Regions from separate parts of the Clostridium bornimense genome, predicted to be linked through region 1. Evidence: riboswitches for the same ligand, from Rfam matches in the RefSeq annotation. Region 1 holds a riboswitch; each other region holds the start of a gene.

Region 1 (8,197 bases):
CTTCCTAGTCTCCCACCTATCCTGTACAGACAATACCAAATCTCAATGCTAAGCTACAGTAAAGCTCTACGGGGTCTTTCCGTCCAATCGCGGGTAACCAGCATCTTCACTGGTACTACAATTTCGCCGGATTTGCAGTTGAGACAGTGCCCAAATCATTACGCCATTCGTGCGGGTCGGAACTTACCCGACAAGGAATTTCGCTACCTTAGGACCGTTATAGTTACGGCCGCCGTTTACTGGGGCTTAAGTTCACACCTTCGCTTGCGCTAAGTGATCCCCTTAACCTTCCAGCACCGGGCAGGCGTCAGCCCCTATACATCAGCTTTCGCTTTAGCAGAGACCTGTGTTTTTGCTAAACAGTTGCTTGGGCCTATTCTCTGCGGCCTACATTTCTGTAGGCACCCCTTCTCCCGAAGTTACGGGGTCAATTTGCCGAGTTCCTTAACTGCAATTCTTCCGCTGGCCTTAGGATTCTCTCCTCATCTACCTGTGTCGGTTTGCGGTACGGGTACCAAACTCCTCCCTAGAAGCTTTTCTTGGCAGCGTGGAATCAGGTACTTCGCTCATACGAGCTCCCCATCACACCTCAACTTAGTCTCCGGATTTGCCTAGAGACATGTCTAAGTGCTTAGACAGACATCCAATAGTCTGCACACCCTATCCTCCTGCGTCACTCCATTGGTAATAACGTCATTTGGTAGTATCGGAATATCAACCGATTGTCCATCACCTACGCCTTTCGGCCTCGGCTTAGGTCCCGACTAACCCTGGGCGGACGAGCCTTCCCCAGGAAACCTTAGATTTTCGGCCATTGAGATTCTCACTCAATTCTCGCTACTTATGCCAACATTCTCACTCCTGTACAGTCCACCGCTCCTTTCGGTACGACTTCAGCCCATACAGGAAGCTCCTCTACCACTCCGTTAGGAGTCCGTAGCTTCGGTAGTAGATTTTAGCCCCGGACATTTTCGGCGCAAGGTCTCTCGACTAGTGAGCTATTACGCACTCTTTAAATGAGTGGCTGCTTCTAAGCCAACATCCTAGTTGTCTTAGAAACCTCACATCCTTTACCACTTAATCTACATTTAGGGACCTTAGCTGACGGTCTGGGCTGTTTCCCTTTTGACTACGGATCTTATCATTCGCAGTCTGACTGCCTGGGTACAAGTGTATGGCATTCGGAGTTTGATAAGGTTCGGTAAGCCTCGCGGCCCCCTAGCCCATTCAGTGCTCTACCTCCATCACTTAATTTACCAGACGCTAGCCCTAAAGCTATTTCGAGGAGAACCAGCTATCTCCGAGTTCGATTGGAATTTCTCCGCTATCCACAGCTCATCCCATGGTTTTTCAACACCAACGTGGTTCGGTCCTCCACGAGGTTTTACCCTCGCTTCAACCTGGCCATGGATAGGTCACCCGGTTTCGGGTCTACAGCATGCAACTAGTCGCCCTATTCAGACTTGGTTTCCCTTCGGCTACGTACCATAAGTACTTAACCTTGCTGCATACCGTAACTCGTTGGCTCGTTCTACAAAAAGCACGTCGTCACACACATAAGGTGCTTCGACCGGTTGTAGGCACAGGGTTTCAGGTTCTATTTCACTCCCCTCCCGGGGTTCTTTTCACCTTTCCCTCACGGTACTGCTTCACTATCGGTCACTAGGTAGTATTTAGCCTTGGGAGGTGGTCCTCCCTGCTTCCCACAAGGTTTCACGTGTCTCGTGGTACTCTGGATCAGTTCTGACTTTTTCGTTCTTTCGCCTACATGACTATTACATTCTGCGGTGCAACTTTCCAGTTGTCTTCGACTAGAATTCCAAAGTATTTATGAACTGTCCGCAACCCCAAGAGCAAGCTCTTGGTTTGGGCTCTTTCCGTTTCGCTCGCCGCTACTCAGAAAATCGATGTTTCTTTCTCTTCCTCCGGGTACTTAGATGTTTCAGTTCCCCGGGTTACCTTCCTTAAGCTATGTATTCACTTAAGGATACATGAGGTTTCTCATGTGGGTTTCCCCATTCGGAAATCTGTGGATCACGGCCTATGTGCGGCTACCCACAGCTTATCGCAGCTTATCACGTCCTTCATCGGCTCCTAGTGCCAAGGCATTCGCCCTGCGCCCTTTGTAGCTTGACCTATCATTTATTCTACTATAAACTGCGCATTACTTCGTCAGCTACGTCGCTCATTTCGTTCACATACAAAAGTATTGTTCACTCATTCGCTCCTTGCTTCCTCGTACTGCTTGTTTCTAGCGAATAAATCTATACAATCTTTACTAGATTAGTATAGGTATATAAATCAGTAAATCTATAATAGATTTTAAAGTCTTTATTGTAACTATGCAATTTTCAAAGAACAATCTGCTCTACTATAAGCTTCGCATTACTTCGTCAGCTACGTCACTCATTTCGCTCATATACATAAGTATTATTCGCTCATTCGTTCCTTGCTTCCTCGTACTGCTCGCTTCTAGCGAACATATAATTTTGAAAGATTCTATGATCTTTCAAAATTGAACAGAAGACATAAACCTTTTTGCTTAGGTTCTCCCTAAACATATATCCTTAGAAAGGAGGTGATCCAGCCGCAGGTTCTCCTACGGCTACCTTGTTACGACTTCACCCCAATCACTAATCCCACCTTCGGCCGCTGGCTCCTTGCGGTTACCTCACGGACTTCGGGTGTTACCAGCTCTCATGGTGTGACGGGCGGTGTGTACAAGGCCCGGGAACGTATTCACCGCGACATTCTGATTCGCGATTACTAGCAACTCCAACTTCATGTAGGCGAGTTGCAGCCTACAATCCGAACTGGGATGAGTTTTTGAGTTTTGCTCCACCTCACGGTTTTGCGTCTCTTTGTACTCACCATTGTAGCACGTGTGTAGCCCTAGACATAAGGGGCATGATGATTTGACGTCATCCCCACCTTCCTCCGCGTTAACCACGGCAGTCTTGCTAGAGTGCTCAACTTAATGGTAGCAACTAACAATAAGGGTTGCGCTCGTTGCGGGACTTAACCCAACATCTCACGACACGAGCTGACGACAACCATGCACCACCTGTCTTCCTGTCCCCGAAGGGACTTCCTCGATTAAGAGTAATTCAGGAGATGTCAAGTCTAGGTAAGGTTCTTCGCGTTGCTTCGAATTAAACCACATGCTCCGCTGCTTGTGCGGGCCCCCGTCAATTCCTTTGAGTTTTAATCTTGCGACCGTACTCCCCAGGCGGAATACTTAATGCGTTTGCGACGGCACGGAGGTCATGACAACCCCCACACCTAGTATTCATCGTTTACGGCGTGGACTACCAGGGTATCTAATCCTGTTTGCTCCCCACGCTTTCGAGCCTCAGCGTCAGTTATCGTCCAGTAAGTCGCCTTCGCCACCGGGGTTCTTCCTAATCTCTACGCATTTCACCGCTACACTAGGAATTCCACTTACCTCTCCGACACTCTAGACCTCCAGTTTGAAATGCAGCACCCAAGTTGAGCTCGGGTATTTCACATCTCACTTAAAGGTCCGCCTACGCTCCCTTTACGCCCAGTAAATCCGGACAACGCTTGCCACCTACGTATTACCGCGGCTGCTGGCACGTAGTTAGCCGTGGCTTCCTCCTTTGGTACCGTCATTATCGTCCCAAAAGACAGGGCTTTACGATCCGAAAACCTTCATCACCCACGCGGCGTTGCTGCATCAGGCTTTCGCCCATTGTGCAATATTCCCCACTGCTGCCTCCCGTAGGAGTCTGGACCGTGTCTCAGTTCCAATGTGGCCGATCACCCTCTCAGGTCGGCTACGCATCGTCGCCTTGGTGAGCCGTTACCTCACCAACTAGCTAATGCGCCGCGGGTCCATCTTATAGCGGATTGCTCCTTTAAAGCTAAAGCCATGCGACTTCTACTTCTTATGCGGTATTAATCTTCCTTTCGGAAGGCTATCCCCCTCTATAAGGCAGGTTACCCACGTGTTACTCACCCGTCCGCCGCTAACTCCACTCCCGAAGGAGCTTTGTTCGCTCGACTTGCATGTGTTAAGCACGCCGCCAGCGTTCGTCCTGAGCCAGGATCAAACTCTCAATTTAAAAAGTTTGATTACTAGCTTAGTACTAGTTTGCTGACTTCATATATATGAGTCAATTTAAAGAATTAACTGGTTATATGTTTCTTCTGTTCAATTTTCAAAGATCATCTGTCGCTCTCTTGCGACGCTCATTTATTATATCAAAGCTATCGAATCTTGTCAATAACTTTTTTCTTTTTTGTTACTGCTCTCTCGCAGCGACAAGACTTATTATAGCACCTGTTTTATATAAAAAATTTATCAATTGTTCTTTTTTTGATATTTATCATAAGAATACTTAAAATTTCTCTATTTTTCTTTGTTTTATGTATATTGATATACACGGGACATTTGTCGTTATTCTTACATAAATCTTACAATTATATACATAATACAATCTTATATAGTATTATCTACTTCGATATTATCTATACTTCCAACTAAATATACGCTTCTTATAAATCTTGTACTGCTGAATACAAATTTCTAAAGTCAACACCTCTAATTTTGCTATAATAACTCCAATTATAGAGTTTTATATAACTAATCACTTCCTGAGATTTATCCCCTAATCTCTTTGCTACTTCTATAAGATCATCTAAATCATTTTATATTTTCTTCTATACTACCTTTGCAAATATATAACCAACTATTGTTGCTATAATGATTAGCAATAATATTAATACAAAAATCTTAATAATCCCAGTTGATAATTTTTCTTTATGTCTTTTCTTTCTTGTGAGCCTTCTCATATAATACTCCTTCTATTGAATTATTTTACATTATTGTATCATATAATTCTTAATAAAATAACAAAGTACTATCATATAATAAAAAACTTTATGCTCCAGTCCTCTGATTATCAAACTTACTAAAAAAGCTGTCACACCTTTCGTGCAACAGCTCATTATTAGAAACTTTTGATTTCTTACCTATTCACTATTTTTCTTAAAACTATTCTAAATAGCCTTCTCTATAAAGCAATTCTGCCATTAAAACAGCTCCACCTGCTGCTCCTCTTAATGTATTGTGGGAAAGTCCAACAAATTTATAATCAAATATAGTATCTTCTCTTAATCTACCAACAGATATTCCCATTCCTCTTTCTATATCTCTATCTAAATGAGTTTGTGGTCTATTTTCTTCTTCAAAATAAGTAATAAATTGCTTTGGTGCTAATGGAAGTTCAAGTTCTTGAGGTCTTCCTGAATATTCAGCCCATTTAGTTAAAATTTGTTCCTTAGTTGGTTTCTTCTTAAATGAAACAGAAACAGTTGCTAAATGTCCATCTAATACTGGAACTCTAATACATTGAGCTGATATTGTTATACCATCAACAAATTTTATCTCATCATTTTCAATATGGCCCCATACTTTCAATGGTTCTTGTTCACTCTTTTCTTCTTCTCCACCGATAAATGGAATGATATTATCCTCCATCTCAGGCCATTCTTTTAAAGTTTTACCACTTCCTGAAACAGCTTGATAAGTAGAAACTACTACCTTTGTTGGTTCAAATTCTAATAATGCTGTTAATGGTGGTACATAGCTTTGTATTGAACAGTTAGGCTTTGTAGCTATAAACCCTCTCTTTGTTCCTAATCTCTTTCTTTGTGCATTAATGATTTCTAAATGAGATGCATTTATTTCTGGAACAATTACTGGTACGTCTTTTGTCATTCTGTGAGCTGAATTGTTTGACACGACAGGAATTTCAGCTTTTGCATATGCTTCTTCTAATTCCTTTATAGTATTTTTGTCCATATTTACTGCACAAAATACAAAATCAACATCATCCTTAACTTCTTCTATATTATTAAGGTTTCTTATAACCATTGGTTTTACCCATTCTGGCATAGGTATATCAAGTTTCCATTTTGATCCTACCACTTCTTCATAACTTTTTCCTGCACTTCTACCACTAGCTGCTACTACAGTAACATCAAAATATGGATGATCTGTCAATAATGTAACTAATCTTTGTCCAACAAAACCTGTAGCCCCAAGTATACCTACTCTTAATCTCTTTTTCACGATGAATTCCCCCTAAAAATTAGTTTAAATATTTAGCGTAATTAAATGCTATAGGTACATTTTTATATCAAGAAAAGCCCTGGAGAAATCCACGGCTATTAATTCATGTTGAAATACATGAAAAATTAACTACTTCGGATAGCACTCCACAACACTGTGACAGTCTTACATATATTTTATGCAAGCCCAGCAATATAGTCCTTAAAGCATTAACTATACACTTCGGCGATGATTCCTTTTCCATTACTTCATAGCGCTTACCTCCATAATGGTACTATTAAACATCGCACCTCTATCATTACAACTAATATTCACATGTTTTTATAATACACTTATTTATCTTTAAAATCAAGTGACTTGTAATAATTTGTATTTACTTAGTTATTATATTTTTAAACATACTTTTATGTACATACACTATCAACAACTTTGAACATCATAATAGACGAAACTACTTGATCTTTATCGGAAATATTTTCTAAAGTACAATATACAGCTAAAAATTGATTTCCTTCTTTGGGTTGAGCAAACTGATTATCTGATTCAACTTTATATACATTATTTATAATACTAGTATAAATAGAACATATGGTTACCAAATATTAAATAGTGATAAGAAATCAATATGAATATAATTTTACCTCTATTAGGAGAGAAAGAGCTATAAATAAAAAAGAACCTTAAAAAGGTTCTTCTAAACTCCACCTAAAATTAATTTTAGATAATAATAGTCCATTGAATCATCAACTTTTAAAATTGCAGCACATCCCAAGCACATTAATACTACTATGCCTAATGATACAGAAGAACATATTATTCCTGCTAGTGCCATACCACTTCCATTTATCTCTCCTTGTGATCTCTGTATTTGTGATCTTCCTACTATGCCCAAAACCAATCCTACTATTCCCAAAATTACACCTAAAAAAGCAAATATAAAAGTTATCGAAAATACTATTGATATAATTCCTAATATCATAGATGCAATAGCCAACCCTGAATTTTTTTGCATACTTTTTTCCTCCTAATTTATAAGACACTAATAATAATATATCATATCCACATATTTACTTTCAATTAGTATAATTCCTATTTTTCAACCTTTTTTATTAAGATGCAAAAATTCCTTAAAACATTTTCTTCAAATATATTAGTACATCACCTTAAATTAACCATTTATTTTGTCTTATTTAATAACTTTTTTAAATAAGCTACCTGTTTATCATATACTGTCTTATTTCCATATCTCACTTCTTCATATGTAATAGGAATTTCAATCATTACTGTGTACTAAAAAAGCTCTCGCCTACAAATTTTCATTTGTTATTGCGAGAGCCTTATCTTTTTAATAGGTTATATAATATTAAAACTATTTGTTAGTGAAGTATCTTTCTAATAATCCTTTGAATGCCATTCCGTGTCTTGCTTCATCTTTACACATTTCATGAACTGTATCATGTATAGCATCTAAGTTTTGTTGTTTTGCAAGTGTTGCTAATTGTTTCTTACCTTCTGTTGCTCCATATTCTGCTGCAACTCTAGCTTCTAAGTTTGCTTTTGTATCTGCTACTACTACTTCTCCTAGTAATTCAGCAAATTTTGCTGCATGTTCTGCTTCTTCAAAGGCAATTCTCTTATACGCTTCTGCTACTTCTGGATATCCTTCTCTATCAGCTTGTCTACTCATTGCTAAGTACATACCAACTTCTGTACATTCTCCAACAAAGTTTGCTCTTAATCCTTCTAATATTTCTGGATCTACTCCTGCTGCTACTCCGATTCTGTGTTCATCAGCCCATTTTAATTCTCCTGCTTGCTCTTGGAACTTATCTGCAGTGGCCTTACAAATTGGGCACATTTCTGGTGCTGCATCTCCTTCATGAATATATCCACATACTGTACAAATAAACTTCTTCATAACTAAATTTCCTCCATAATATTCTTATTTAAATTATATATATATAAACCAAATCTTTCACTTGTATCTTTTTAATTATTTGTTAGTGAAGTATCTTTCTAATAATCCTTTGAATGCCATTCCGTGTCTTGCTTCATCTTTACACATTTCATGAACTGTATCATGTATAGCATCTAAATTTT
Region 2 (8,197 bases), 360 kb from region 1:
CCTTTGTTCTAGCAAACTCTTCTCCTGCTTGCATAAATGGTATACCTTGAGAAGTATATACTATTGCAGCTGACATCTTATTCATAGCTTGTAACTCCTCATCAGTTGCATCTGGATTAGTTGTTTGTAATCTATCCCATAATGTTAAGTTATCATGAGCAGAAGCATAATTAACTGTTTGATATGGTTCATTTGCCCATGGATCAACTTGTGTATGATCTCTACCGATATTGCTATAATCTATACCATCATGCTTAGTAGAACCAACAATACCGAACTTTATAGTTTCCTCGAAATCATCTCCACCATTAACAAAAGCTGGTTCTGTATTTGTAAATACATGTCCTTTTATACCATCTCTAATATCATCACTAAATGCTGCTATTTGCATTTCCCCAAATAAAGGAACGTTAGCTTTTAACGCAGCCTCACTACTTGATAATGAAGAAGTTCCACCTGTCCATCCTTCACCATACATTATTATAGTCTTATCTATCTTATCTAACTCAGTTCTAATTTCCTTCATAGTAGTAATATCATGAAGCCCCATAAGGTCAAATCTAAATCCATCAATATGATATTCTTCAGCCCAGTATACAACTGATTCTACTATCATTTTTCTAACCATAGAACGTTCAGATGCTAATTCATTTCCACAACCTGACCCATTTGAAAAGTTTCCTTCGGCATCTTGACGATAATAATAATCTGGTACTGCTAAATTAAATAATGAATCCGCAGTAGATCCTGTATGATTGTAAACAACATCCATAACAACTCTTATTCCAGCTTTATGAAGTGCTTGTACCATTTCTTTAAATTCAGTTATTCTAACTTCTGCTGTGTATGGATCTGAAGAATATGATCCTTCTACTGCATTATAATTTTGTGGGTCATATCCCCAGTTAAATTGTGCTTTATCTAACTTTGTTTCATCTATTGATCTTTGATCAAATGTTGGTAATAAATGAACTGTTGTTACCCCTAATTCTTTTAAGTGATCTATACCAGTTTTTATATCAGTTCCAGGAACTTTAGTCCCTTCTTCCCAGAATCCATTATATTTACCTCTATATTCTACAGATACTCCAGAATCTTCACTAATAGAAAAATCTCTTATATGAATTTCATATATTACAGAATCTGTTGCATCTTTAAGCTCAGGCTTAGTATCTGTGTCCCAACCTTCTGGATCTGTTGAATCTAAATCTACTACCATCCCTCTGTTACCATTTACTCCTACTGCTTTTGCATATGGATCAGTAACTTCATTAGTCTTTCCATTGATAGTAACTAAATAGTTGTAATAGGTTCCATTTAAATCACCTGATTGTTCTAATGACCAAGTTCCATTATCACCTTGTACCATATCTACAGTCTTTTTAGCGGCACATGTATAATCTTTACCATTAGTTCCGTAAAAAGCTACTTGGACCTTGCTTGCTGTTGGTGCCCACAATACAAACTTTGTTTTATCTTTTGAGTATAAAGCTCCTAAATCACCATCATATGTATATAACTTTGCAAAATCTTCTGTTTCATATATCTTACCAAAACTAGATATTGCTGAAGTATATCCCTTTATTTCTAATGTGTAAGTCTTATTTATATCAATCTTTGAATCTGTCTTTATCTTTCCACTAAGTTTATTATCATTGATTGTTAATTTATACTTACTTTCGTCTATAACCTTATTATCTTCCTTTAAAACTACTTTTGTATCATCTGCTAGTTTTGCATTAACTTTAAAACTAAAATCATTTAATGAATCTATCTTAAATGAGCTAATTGCTGGTTGTTTAATTGGTTCATCTGGATAATAATATATATTTTCATCGCCTTGTAAAAAATATGCATTAATTTCTCCATTATTATTAGCATATGCAAGATTTACAAATCTATCAATATCACAATCTTTAGCTGACCAATCTGGTTTCCTTATTATAACCCCTATACTTTCTGCATCCTTAACATTATCAAAAGATGCTGTTGCTATCTTTCCATAATCATCTTCATCTGTAAACGCAACTCCCTTACCATCATCTATCCAAGACCATACATCCCATTCATCATAGTCTTGTCCAAATCTATAGTAATGAATATTTAACTTAACATTATCAAAATCCCTATTAATTGCCTTTGGTTCTGAAACAGTAACGCTTGCATCCCCTTGAGTAACTACTACTTCTTGATCTCCATTAGATAACGATACCTTTTCATCAGATGTAGCTTTAGCTTCCCAATCACCTTTACGTACTATAAAGTTTATTTCACCTGCTTCTTCTGTAGATTCTACAACGGCAAATACACCATCATCATCTTTTCCCATAAAATCTACTTGTTTTCCATCTTTACCAGTTTCCCAAACCCATAAATTCCAATTACTATAATCCCCATCAGGCCTATTGTACCTAATCTTTACATATACAGTAGCATCACTTGCTGCTGATGCTGTAAATAAAGGTATCTGCATCATAGTAAACATAAGAATAACTGCTACGATTAAAGCTGACCAATGTTTTATCTTTTTCACAAACCCCACTCCTTTAAAACGTTTTCTCAAATTAATTATAATACAGTTTTAATTTTATATAAATGTATAAATATAGATTTGTAAATGTATACAAAGTTAACCCGGACTTCCTTTGTATACATTTACAATAGTAAGTAATTCCTTATACTAATAAAAAATAAAGTGACTTTTATTAAGCCACTTTACTCTAATTATTCTATATTCAATTTTATTATTTACTAATAAAAAGTTCCTATTTTCCTTAATACTAGTACTATCAATATTACTGTAGTTGTAACACTCTTACTTCCTTAGTATTTTATCGTAATGATTTTATAAATTTAGGTAATAAGCTTCCTAGAAAAACTAATACTACAGCTAATACTATAAACAATACTTGAATTCCGCTCATTTACTCTTCCCCCTTATTAAGTGAAAATAATTTTTTAAATATCAAAACTATATCACTTTATTACTAACTTTCACTAATAATGATAATAAATTTGCTAAATGAATTCAATATTGTTAAGAAAACTTTAATAGTTTATATATAAAGAATTAATGAACTTCTACATGTCTTTAGCCTTTGGTATTGGTTTACCAACTATATATACTGTTGCTCCTACTAATAATATTGATACTGGCAATACAATCCATATACTTATACCTAGCGCCGCTGGTATATACCCAGCTAGAATGGATATTGCCGCTACTGATAATGCATATGGCATTTGTGTTCTTACATGTTCTATATGGTTACATCCAGCACCTGTAGATGAAAGTATTGTTGTATCAGATATTGGTGAACAATGATCTCCAAATACAGCTCCTGTAAGTACTGCACTAGCACTTATTATAACTAAATTCATACTCCCTGAACCTACTGAAAATGCTAGCGGAATTGCAAGTGGCATTAAAATACCCATAGTTCCATAAGCTGTTCCTGTAGCAAATGATATAATTGCTCCTAGTATGAAAATAATTGATGGTAATATAAATGCTGGTATTTTATCAGATAAAATAGATACTAAATAATCTCCTGTACCTAAATCTTTAATAACTCCTGTTAAAGCCCATGCTAAAACAAGTATCACAGCTGTAATAATTAATGGTTTCATTCCTTCTATCCAAGTTTCAATAGCTTCTCCAACTGTGAATATCTTTTTACTTGCTGCCATTACTATTGCCACTATAGATGCTAAAAGTGCTGATTGGAATAATACTATAGATGCATCTGCTTTTCCAAAACAAGTTTGTATAGATCTCAATGACATAGGTGAATTTCTTATAATATCTATAGCAGCAGTATCATCTCCAGACATAACTATAGACTTACCATTTAAATAAAATCCAATTACTGCCCCAACTATTAAAACACCTATAGGAATTATGGCATTCCATATTGATAATTTTACATTAGCTTTTGGCTCTAATTCAGCATGTTCCTCTGTACTTTCTATATTTCCATTACTTAATACTTTACCTGTGGTTCTCGCTCTAACTTCAGCTTTATACATAGATCCAAATTCTCTTTTCATTAGTATTGTATATACTATAAAACAAAGAATAAGTATATTATAAAACCTATATGGTATCGTCTGTAAAAATACACTGAATCCATCAACCTCTTGACCTATTGCTGCAAATGCATCCTTAATTAAAGTTAATTCATAACCTACCCAGGTAGATATTATTGCAATTCCTGAAATAGGTGCCGCTGTTGCATCTATTATAAATGCTAATTTTTCTCTAGAAATTTTCATTTTATCTGTAACCGGCCTCATTATAGGACCTACTATAAGTGAATTAGCATAATCATCAAAAAACACTAAAAGTCCTAATATCCATGTTATTATTTGTGCACTTATTGGTCCTTTGGCTTTTTTCGCCAAAGCCTCTGCAATAGCTTTTGCTCCACCCATCTTTGCTACTAATGCTATTATTCCACCGATAACTAAAACCTGAAGTACTATACCTGCATTCCAAGGATCTGCTAATGCATTTATCATCCTCTGTACAATTTCTGTTATTGTTATAAATATAGCATTTATAACTGTAGAATCTACTAGGGAAATTAAAAATGCTCCCGAAATCAGACCTATAAATAGTGATACTATTACATTCTTTGTTATAAACGCTAAAATAATTGCAATTAATGGCGGTAATAAAGTTAGCACCCCATATCTATCAACATTTTTTATTTCTGTTCCATCACTACCTAATGCTATTGTTGTCATTGATATTGTTATTAACAATATCAGCATAAAAGTACGTAATACTCTTCTTTTGTTCTTCACTTTCTCTCCTCCTATTTTTTCTATTAAATGTAAAAAAAGCCTAGAGCATACACTCTAAGCTTAAAATTAACATTAATAATCATAAGTCGCGAGTGATAGCTCTCCATAAAATTCCTTTATGACAGTCTTAAAGATATTATCTGCAAAACCAGCATAGTATATTAAAGCATTAATACTAAACTTCGGCGACAATTCCTTTCGTTAAACTTCATCCTGCTTAAGTCCATCTAAATACTCTTAATTATCGCGCCTCTATCACGGAATATTCAATTATATAATTTATATCATGGCTAATATATTATTGTCAATGTAAATTGTTGTTTACTTGTCATAATCTGCTACGATTCTAGATTCTACAACCTTTTTTATATATCCCGCCGCTTCTACATGATGAGGATTTACTTGATATGAATCTAAATCTTCTCTTGTATTAAATACAGAATATAGAACAACATCATAAGCTGCGTCTGAATCATTCCAATTTATACCTACTTCTATCTCAACAATTTCGGAAATTTTATTCTTTAAACTTTCTAATGAGTTCTTAATTATCTCCGCATTTTCCTTTTTTGTTTTACCTTCTGCTTCTTCTTTTAACTTCCACATAACTATGTGCTTTACCATAATTACTTCCTCCTAAAATTATAATATTATTGTATTTATATAGTATATCATTATAATTATATAATAAAGAATACTTATTTAATATTACATAATAAGGAGGTAACTATGCTTTTAAAATCTGTATTAATTGACGGTGTTACTAAAATAGTCCCTATAACAGAAATGACATTTAATGAATTTTTATTAGATAAATATCAAGGCGATGAAGCTACTATTAGATCAGCCTTAAAAAAAGATGGCTTAAAACCATCTTATATAGATAAAGAAATTGATAAATTAAAAAAGGATTTTCTTAGATATTGCAATGAATTTTCACTAAAAGAAAAGTAGTATGGATACTTTTCCATACTACTTTTCTTTTAGTTGCTACCAGCTAAAATCTTGTTGCTCCTACCCGCTTGTCTAGCAACTTGATTCACCGATACCTTGTCCAAATCACCAGTAAAATTATCTACTCTAAGTTCCGTTCCATCAATAAGTTGTGTATCATATGCCTTTTTACCAACATATATCTTTGAGAATTCAGTAAAATTTTCACCTTTCACTACAAGAGCTCCATTTTCGATATATGTCTGATCAATACAAACATTTTTTACTCCTATACTAGTTTCAATTTTCTCCAACTTCTCATTGCCCATATAGTAGTTCTTCCCAAATAACATATCATACTGTATAAGAGCTAACTTTTCATCATAATCATCTTCATTTTTTAATGTATTATGAATATTAGGAATAATACCTTCCGTTATATTTAATGAATTTAATATTTTAGTTGATAACTGATATGATTCTATATTTTCATCATTTTTCTCCAACCCTATATTGTCCCATATTACATAGTCAACTTTATACTTGTCTATATAACTTGCATTTTCATTCGTTATTACATTTAATGTTGGTAAATGATCTGACACTAGTGAAAGGATAACTGGTTCACCTCTATTTTCTAAATTTTCTATTAAACTTTTTATAAATTGATCTGTTTCATATAATTGATTACAATAATACTCAAGTTGCTTTTTATCCCAATCATCTATATCTCCTTCATCTACTGTAATTGTCTTCTCATATTCTTCACCATAATCATAACCTCCATGATCTTGTACAGTAACTACATATACAAAATCATTTCCTTCTGTAGAATCCATAGCCTCATCTATATATTTACCAAGTATATTATCTTTAGGCCATCCTATTGGTGTTGTATCATAGTTTGTCATAGATTCTATTGGCGTAAATGTATCAAAACCTATATTCTTATATACTTCATCTCTTGCATAAAATGTTGCCTCATAATTATGAACTACATGAGATGTCAACCCATATTCTTTTAAGATTCTCGGAATAGACTCTACAGGTTGTTTTCTTAAAATTGTATTGTATGGCACTTCTCCTGTAGAAAAATTCTTTACTGCCATACCTGTTAAAAACTCAAATTCTGATTTTACAGTTCCTCCGCCGAACGTATATACATGCGCTTCTCCAGAAGTATAATTATTGCTAATTTCTCTGAATGTTGGTATTGGATCCATGTTATACGTTATACCTTCTATTTTCAATGGATCAAAAAACGACTCCAACTGAACCATTATTACATTTGCATTAATGTAATCATTATTATCTTCTGCTTTATTCATTTCAATTGTATCTTTTATATCATTTATATTTTCTTTTGTATAATTTTCTGGCTTACTTCTCTTACTTTTCTCCACTGTTTCTAAAAATGAATAGCTGAATCCATTAGATTTGTAATTTAAGACTAAATCCCAAAATATATCTGATATAGTTTCATTTTTTCTAGAATTACTTATTGAAATTGGAGTTGTAATCGTAACTATAACTATTAATACCCAGGCTATAGAGTTACTTAATCGATTTTTAGCGACATCTTTTCTCCATATTAATGTCATAATAAATCCAACTATAGTTAATCCTATTAATCCCATCAATACATATAGTATCAATTGTTTCATTCCAATATACTTACTAGCTACAGCTATTCCTTCTTTCAGCAAAAACATATCATAATAGGTTAAAGGTTCCCCTTTCATATTTAACATTGCCTTATTAGCAAAGCCCATTATTAATAAAATAATTGTAATTATTGAATATGCAAAATACTTTTTTTTAAATAAATAACTTATTGCAGTAATAATTAAAATAATTCCTATATTTATTCCAACAATGGTACTATTATTGTTAATAAAATCCAATACATCTTTAAAATTTCCTCTTTGCATTAACTCAATAAGAAAGAATATTGCAAATGAACCTACTAACCACAATACTAACATACTATAATTATTTTTTTCTAATTGTTTTTTTATCCAAGTAGCAAATCTATTTCTTGATATAACTTCATTCAATTTACGTATATAATTATTTTTTGATATAGCTTCATTCAATTTACGTATATGATTATTTTTTAATAACCAATTCTTAATTCTATTCATCAAAATACTCCTCAATATTCAATTTGTCATATTATAAATCATTATATGTTTTCTTGTTATAATATTCAATATTATAAACTTTTTTACTATTTAACGTTTTGTTAACATTAAATTGATCTTAACAAATTATAGATAGCGTCATTATCATTATCTGTAGTCCTACCTTTAATTACTTTTTTCAACTTTTCATCACCATTCTCTACTACAAATCCATGACCAACTTCTTTTAACATATCAAAATCATTCATGTTATCTCCAACGGCAAATACATCCTCTAACTTATAATTTAGCAAATCACATAATATTTTTAC
Region 3 (8,197 bases), 710 kb from region 1:
ATTTATATATGCTAACAAACTCTTTAGTATTTACATGACATGAAGCTAGTATCCCTCCATCTCCTCCTAATGCTAAAGTTGAGTAGAATAGAGCATCCTCTCCTGTTAATACAGCAAAATCTTTAGGCTTATTCATAATTAATTTTTGCGATTCAGTAAAACTTCCTGAAGCATCTTTAATACCAACTATATTTGGTATTTCTGCAAGCTTTAATATTGTTGATATTTCAATATTTCTTCCTGTTCTATATGGAATATTATATAAAATAATATCTGTATTTATTGATTCTGCAAGAGCTTTAAAATGTTCATATATTCCCCTTTGATCTGGTCTATTATAATATGGGCATACTGATAGAATACCATCTACTCCTAACGCTTCTACTTTTTTTGCTTTTTCTATCAAAGATTTTGTATTATTTCCCCCAACACCAACTACTACCTTTACTCTTCCTTTTACATATTCTATAGTCTTTTCTATTATAGAAAAATATTCATCTTCACTTAAAGTAGGTGTTTCTCCAGTAGTTCCTAAAGGAATAAATCCAGTAATACCTGTATCTATATAACTTTCTATCATATTCTTATAAGAATCAAAATCAACTTCTCCATCTTTAAATGGTGTAATAATAGGTAACCATACTCCACTAAATTTCATAAAAATCCCCACCTTTTATATAATTTCTGATGCTAATAAATCTTCATAACTTTGTCTTTTACATACTACTCTACTATTTCCGTCTTTAACCATAACCACTGCTGGTCTAGGTATTTTATTATAGTTAGATGACATAGAGTAACCATATGCCCCTGTAGTAGCTACTGCAAGTATATCTCCACTTTCAACCTTTGGTAGTTTAGCATCTGATATTAATATATCACCTGACTCACAACATTTTCCTGCTACAGTTACTAACTCTTCTTCCTTACAATTCATCTTATTGGCAATAGCACATTCATAATCTGCTCTATATAAAGATGGCCTTATATTATCTGTCATACCACCATCTACTGATATATATTTTCTTACTTCTGGTATTTCTTTTATTGATCCTACTGTATAAAGAGTTGTACCTGCATTACCAATAATAGATCTTCCTGGCTCTATAATTAATTTAGGCATAGGATATTCTAATTTTTTAGACATCTCTTCTGCCTTATTTAATATAGCATCACAAAATACTTTCGGATTCTTTGGTTTATCTTCTTTAGTGTAATATATTCCGAAGCCACCTCCTAAATCTAATTCTGGAAGTTCTATCCCTAGTTTTGATCTTACATCATTCATTATATTAAACATAACTTCTACTTCATCGACAAAAGGATCTACATCAAATATTTGAGATCCTATGTGAGCATGCAATCCCATAAGTTTAATATTCTCTAACTTCAATATCTCTTTCACAGCATTTACTACACCATCATTAATAAGTGTAAAACCAAACTTAGAGTCTATTTGACCTGTTTTAATATAATCATGGGTATGAGCCTCAATACCTGGTGTTATTCTAATATAAACATTGACAACTTTATTTTCTTTCTTTGCAAATTCATTAATTGTATTTAATTCATAAAAATTATCTGCAACAAATCTTCCAACACCTAAAGAGATACCCATTTTAATCTCTTCAATAGTTTTATTATTTCCATGAAATAATACCTTCTCCATAGGAAACCCACTTTTATAAGCTGTATATAACTCTCCACCTGATACTACATCTAAACATAATCCTTCTTCATTTATAATTTTGCACATTTCTAATGGTAAAAATGCTTTTCCTGCATAAGTAACTCTATTTCCATTCTCTTTTACTTTAAAATTCCTTAGATACTCTCTACATACATTTCTCACATGTTGTTCATCAATGACATATAGCGGAGTAGAATATTCTTTAGCTAATTCTTTTGTTGATACTCCACCTATATAAAGTGTATCTTCTTCTATCCTCATTGTCCCTAATAACTTCATTAAAATAGCCCCCTTAATTAACTTACTACGAATACTGCTTTATGCTACAACATTTATATAGATTTATTTTTCTTATGTAAAAATTACTAAAAAACAAAAAAACAGCTAGGGTACACTTACCTTAGCTGTATTATGCAATACATCATTTTTGTAAAATGTAACCTTTGTAGCTCTCCACGAAAATTAGTGACAACATCATAAATATTATTTATAATGCCAGTGAACTTCAACGTCTATCCATTCACTTCGGCCATTGTCCCTTTCATTATTTCTCACTGTGTACCCACTAAAAATAACTACTATTGACTTTAGCACCTCTACCATAGGCAATATTCATTAATTATTTATTTTAGATTATTTTATCATCAATAACAATATATTTCAATAGTTAATAATAAGTTCTATATTTTATAAAATTCTGTAATAACATTTTCAAAATATTCAATATCTTTAACTCCCATAACCTCTCTTATAGAATGCATAGCAAGCATAGCTGCACCTATATCTACACTCTTAATTGGTAAATGTGATGAAGATATTGGTCCAATAGTAGAACCTCCCATCATATCAGAACGATTTACAAACGTTTGATATGGCACATTAGCCTTATTACATATATTCTTAAAAATAGCTATAGATTCTGCATCTGATGTATATCTTTGATTTGCAGAAATTTTTATTACTGGTCCCTTATTTATATATGGTATGTTTGTTGGATCATTTTTTTCCGATCTGTTAGGATGGATTCCATGAGCACCATCAGCAGATATCATAAATGAATTAGCAAGATTCATAAAGAAATTTTCTCTATTTCCTCCCATACTATATATTATTCTCTCTAATACATTTGAAAGCATCGGAGAGTCGGCTCCTTGCTTAGTAGTACTTCCAATTTCCTCATTATCAAAAAGTGCTAATACATTAGTTCCCTTAAATCCACTATTTAAAGAATTTATCATTGCTTTTACACCAACAAATGCCATTGATAAATCATCTATTCTTGAAGATGATATAAATTCTTTTTCAACACCAAAAGTAGTACCTTTTTCAAATTCATATAAATATAAATCGAAATCTAAAATATCATCTACTTCTATAGATAATTGTTTTGATACTATCTTTAGCAGATAATTATCTTTTTCAAACTCTTCAGTTATAAGGCCTAAAATAGGTAAAGTATCTACTTGTTTATTTAATTCTACCCCTTTATTTATCTCTCTATTCATATGTATTGCTAAATTTGGTATATATGCTATAGGTTCATTTATGTTCACAATATGATAATTAGGCTTCAATGGATTATCACTTTTAGTACAAACTCTTCCTGCAATAGCTAATGGTCTATCAAACCAGGTATTAATTATAGGTCCTCCATAAACTTCAGTATTTAACTTTATATAATTATTACTTATCATCTCTGGATTAGGTTTTATTCTAAATCCTGGTGAATCTGTATGAGCCCCCACTATTTTAAATCCATCAAAATTAACACTTTCTTCACCAATAGTGAAAACAACTAATGCTGATCCATTTTTATCTACAAAATATTTTCCACCACTATTTACTTGCCATCTTTGGCATTCTTTCAATTCCTCAAACCCTTCTGTTCTTAATATGTTTTTAATATTTTCTACTGCATGAAATGCTGTAGGACTACTATATAAAAAATCTATTAATTCTTTACTTAAACTACACATAATATTCCCTCCTAATTTATACAGTATAACAAATTAATTTATTTATATGCAAATGGTAATTCTTTAATATATAATTAAAGAAATAAACTATAATAAAGCGAGGTATAACTATATATGTTTTCTAAATTTTTAGTAAGAACCTTTATAAAAAATAGTGAAGACTATAAAAACAATAGTAAAGTTAGAGACAAATTTGGATTTCTTGGTGGAATTGTAGGAATCATTATAAATATAATTTTATTCTCTATAAAATTTGTAGTTGGTATATTATCTAATTCTCTAGCTGTTACAGCTGACGCTTTTAATAATTTATCCGATGTTTTTAGTTCAGTAGTAACAATTATTGGATTTAAGTTAGCATCAAAACCTGCCGATGATGATCATCCTTATGGTCATGGTCGTATAGAGTATATATCAGCACTAATAGTTTCAGTGTTAGTAATATTAGTTGGTTTTTCTTTCGTAAAATCTTCTATTTCAAGAATTATTCATCCTGTTCCAATAAAATTTCAATGGATACCAACTTTACTTATATTAATTTCAATATCCTTTAAACTATGGCTTAGTAGATTTAATGGTTATTTAGCTAAACTTATTAACTCTTCTGCCCTTAAAGCTTCTTCTGTAGATGCTCTTAGTGATTGTTTTACTTCTGGAACTGTTGTTATATCATTAATTCTATCTAATTGGATTCCTTTTCCTCTAGATGGCATAATGGGACTAATAGTTGCTATTTTTATATTATATTCAGGATTTCAATTATCTAAAGAAACATTGAATACTTTATTAGGAGAAAAACCTTCTACTGAATTAGTTACAAATATTGAATCAGAGGTATTATCTTATCCTAATATATTAGGTGTCCATGACTTACTAATTCATTCATATGGTCCTAATAAATATCTTGCTTCTATACATGCTGAAGTTCCTTCAACATTAACACTAGTTGAAGTCCATGACATAATTGATAGAGCAGAAAAAGAAATTTCAACAAAATTAAACGTGCATCTTGTAATTCATATGGATCCAATAAATTTAAACCATAAAGAAATCAGTATCACCGAAGACATAATGAGAGATATTCTTAAAGACTTTCATTGTATCACCAATATGAGTGATTTAAGGCTTGTAGGCAGCGGTGATGATAAAAATGTACTATTTAATATAACTACTGATGATACTTTATATAAAACATATAAATCCGAAACTGATCTAATCAACGACATAAATAAAGAAATCAAACTAAAAAATTTAAATTTTTCAACAGTAATAACTGTTAACAAAACCAAATAGTTTTCACCAGATTTCCTCTTATTCATATACTAATATTATAAAAAACATTGATATTATAGTATCAAATAGGAGGAAAAAATTATGTACTGTTTTTACCAATCAATTGCAGAATCAGAGGAGAAATTAAATCGTTCCTTCAATTGCGCTCTTCGTAAGATTCAATGCTTAATTAAAGAAAGTAACTTAAGCTGTTGTAAAAAGAAAGAATTACTTTGCGAAGTTAAAGAAGCTTTCTGTGATAGAAAAGCTGCCGCAAATAATTTATTTAGCACAGCTTATAGTCTAAATCAAGCACTAGAATGTGGAAATAATTCTCCTTGTCTAGTAAAACAAATAGCTGAAGCAGCTGAAAAAGAAGCAGAAGCATTTGCTTGTTTTACAAAAGAAGTGACTAGACTTATCTGCTGTCTTTTCAAAGGTTGCTCAAAGAACTTATGTAAAAAAGTATGTGAATTCATAGAACTATTAAAATCAACAGCTATGGCTGAAAGAAAGTTAGCTAGCGATTTTGCCCAATTATTATCAGCTTTAGAAAATGCCAATAATTGTGATTGCGACCGTGATTGTTGTGACTTTGACTGTGACTTTGACTGTGATTGCAATTCCCGTTGCAATTCTGATTTTGACTATAACTCATATAATAATTCTAGTAACGAATTCAACACTAGAAATACTTGGACTAACTTTACTGATAATTGTAATGAATATTCAAATGATTATGCAAACTATGATAATTACAATAGTTGTTCAAATAATTACAATAACTACGACAATTATAATAATTATAGTGACGTAGCTAGTTATAATGATAATTGCAATAACTATAATTATAATGATGTAGCTAGCTATAATGATAATTATAATAACTGCAATTCTAATAATTGCAACAATTCTTGTTGCTGTCCTTGTGATTGTGATACTAGAACTTTATCATTAGATGAAATTGTTGGTAGAAATAATTGTAATTATTAATAGCTCTACAAAAGTTATCTATAAATTAATATTTCAAAAGAATAAGAGTTCATCTCTTATTCTTTTGAAAAGTTAGAAAATTTAAAATTTAAAAAATAATGTGTTTTTTTTTAAACTAGAGTAAATAACATTATTTAAGAGATATTACGCTCAAATCCTAAACTATAGAATTTGAGTATATTTTTTCAAAATCTTATAATTATAGTAAATACAGTATATCGAGGGAGGGATTGCTAATGAGAAGAAATCCTATTTTAAATCCAAACTTTATAGGCTTTGCCCACTACGGAAAAAAACCACCTATTATCTTAGATGACGATACTATCTTTTTCCCTTGTAGTGAACATATATTACAACTTTCTGTAAACGATATAAATTACTTTCTAAAAGGAAGCAGCGTAAAAATCAGCGAAATTTGCCAAAAGTATGATTATCTACTAAAAGATTGCGAGTATGCAGAACTTTTTTATGATACACCATATCATGATGTAACTTATGAATATAATAAAGAAGATAAAAAATGGTATCTAGTAGAACAAGGGATCGGTTACGCTCGCTGACTTTTTAATATTAGCTTTTACAAAAAATAATACTACATTAAAATAAAATCTACTCTGAATTGTCTCAGTAGATTTTTTATTTTGCAATAATACTTGTATAATTTTGTGGAACAATATAATATATTGTATAATAAATTTATTTAAAATTTGTTAATAACAAAATTTTTTTTACTGAAGAGGTGATAGAATTGTTCTCAAATTTACGCAACAATGACAAAATATATAAGAATCTATACAATGGAGAATGGATTGAGTCTAGTTCCCAAAAATTAATTGAAATTTTTTCTCCTGTAGATGGTTCTTCCCTTGGTAAAGTTCAAGCTATGACAACTGAAGAAGTTGATATGGCAATAAAGAACACTAAAGAAGCCTTAAAATCATGGCAAGAAACTTCTTTAAATGAAAGAGTTGATATTATTTATAAAGCTGCTAATATTTTAGAGGAAAATTCAGAAGAAATAGCAACTTTAATGATGATGGAAATATCAAAAGATAAGAAATCATGTGTATCTGAAGTTGTTAGAACAGCAGATTTATTAAGATTTACTGCTGACACTGCAAAATCTATGCAAGGAGAAGCTTTAAGTGGAGATAGTTTCCCTGGAGGTTCAAAATCAAAAATGGCCTTTGTATCTCGTGAACCACTTGGAACTGTTCTTGCAATTGCACCATTTAATTATCCTATAAATCTTTCAGCATCAAAAATTGGACCAGCAATCGTTGCTGGAAATACAGTTATATTAAAACCCCCTACACAAGGATCCCTTTCAGCTTTATGTCTTGCAGAAGTATTTAATAAAGCTGGATTACCTGCTGGTGTATTAAATACTGTTACTGGAAGAGGTAGCGAAATTGGTGACTATTTAATAAGTCATGAAGGTATAAACTTCATAAACTTTACAGGAAGTACTGCTGTTGGACAACACATAGCTTCTTTATCAAAAATGGTACCACTTCTATTAGAGTTAGGCGGTAAAGATGCTGCTATAATCTTAGAAGATGCAAATTTAGAAGAAGCTGCAACAAATATTGTAAATGGAGCATATTCATATTCTGGACAACGTTGTACAGCTGTTAAAAGAATTCTTACCTTCGATAGTGTTGCAGACAAATTAATTCCTTTATTAAAGGAAAAAATCGAAAAACTAAAAGTTGGAAATCCAGCTGAAGATGGTGTTGTAATTACACCATTAATCGATAACAAATCTGCTGACTTCGTAGAAGGCTTAATTAAAGATGCCAAAGATTCTGGTGCAACATTAGTAACTGGTGGTACTAGAGAAAACAATACAATTTACCCAACATTATTTGATAATGTTACTACAGATATGCGTCTTGCTTGGGAAGAGCCGTTTGGCCCAGTATTACCATTAATTAGAGTATCTTCAATAGATGAAGCTATTGAAATTGCAAATAAATCTGAATATGGACTACAATCATCTGTATTCACTCAAGATATAGACAAAGCTTTCTACATAGCTAAAAAACTTGAAGTTGGAACTGTTCAAATTAATAACAAAACTGAAAGAGGACCAGATCACTATCCATTCCTTGGAGTAAAATCATCAGGCATGGGTACTCAAGGTATAAGATACTCAATCGAAGCTATGAGCAGACCAAAAGCCATCGTTTTAAATATCAAATAATATAAAAGGCTGTAGGAATACTAAAAATTAGTTTTCCTACAGCTCTTATATTTTTCAATA

Evidence for each region. A riboswitch is a leader RNA that binds a small molecule or an ion and turns the genes downstream of it on or off. The one in region 1 is predicted to bind lysine.
Region 2: it holds a riboswitch for lysine, as region 1 does, so the genes downstream of both, CM240_RS12940 (Na+/H+ antiporter NhaC family protein) here and asd (aspartate-semialdehyde dehydrogenase) in region 1, are expected to answer to the same signal.
Region 3: it holds a riboswitch for lysine, as region 1 does, so the genes downstream of both, lysA (diaminopimelate decarboxylase) here and asd (aspartate-semialdehyde dehydrogenase) in region 1, are expected to answer to the same signal.

The regions. Positions count from the first base shown of each region.
Region 1 is NZ_HG917868.1:287,726-295,922, reverse strand. Features, by position in the region: rRNA gene CM240_RS01340 (23S ribosomal RNA) at 1-2,136, opposite strand, end outside; rRNA gene CM240_RS01335 (16S ribosomal RNA) at 2,572-4,085, opposite strand; gene CM240_RS18115 (hypothetical protein) at 4,684-4,815, opposite strand; gene asd (aspartate-semialdehyde dehydrogenase) at 5,018-6,097, opposite strand; lysine riboswitch at 6,229-6,400, opposite strand; gene CM240_RS17160 (DUF4352 domain-containing protein) at 6,502-6,696, opposite strand; gene CM240_RS01325 (DUF4190 domain-containing protein) at 6,792-7,109, opposite strand; gene CM240_RS01320 (NADH peroxidase) at 7,467-8,015, opposite strand; gene CM240_RS01315 (NADH peroxidase) at 8,091-8,197, opposite strand, start outside.
Region 2 is NZ_HG917868.1:2,842,416-2,850,612, forward strand. Features, by position in the region: gene pulA (type I pullulanase) at 1-2,533, opposite strand, end outside; gene CM240_RS12940 (Na+/H+ antiporter NhaC family protein) at 3,082-4,809, opposite strand; lysine riboswitch at 4,898-5,072, opposite strand; gene CM240_RS12945 (Dabb family protein) at 5,131-5,433, opposite strand; gene CM240_RS12950 (hypothetical protein) at 5,539-5,763, shown strand; gene CM240_RS12955 (LTA synthase family protein) at 5,793-7,886, opposite strand; gene CM240_RS12960 (Cof-type HAD-IIB family hydrolase) at 7,994-8,197, opposite strand, start outside.
Region 3 is NZ_HG917868.1:1,002,615-1,010,811, reverse strand. Features, by position in the region: gene dapA (4-hydroxy-tetrahydrodipicolinate synthase) at 1-658, opposite strand, end outside; gene lysA (diaminopimelate decarboxylase) at 674-1,969, opposite strand; lysine riboswitch at 2,129-2,297, opposite strand; gene CM240_RS04450 (M18 family aminopeptidase) at 2,371-3,666, opposite strand; gene CM240_RS04445 (cation diffusion facilitator family transporter) at 3,781-4,959, shown strand; gene CM240_RS04440 (hypothetical protein) at 5,041-5,931, shown strand; gene CM240_RS04435 (hypothetical protein) at 6,168-6,491, shown strand; gene CM240_RS04430 (NADP-dependent glyceraldehyde-3-phosphate dehydrogenase) at 6,680-8,137, shown strand.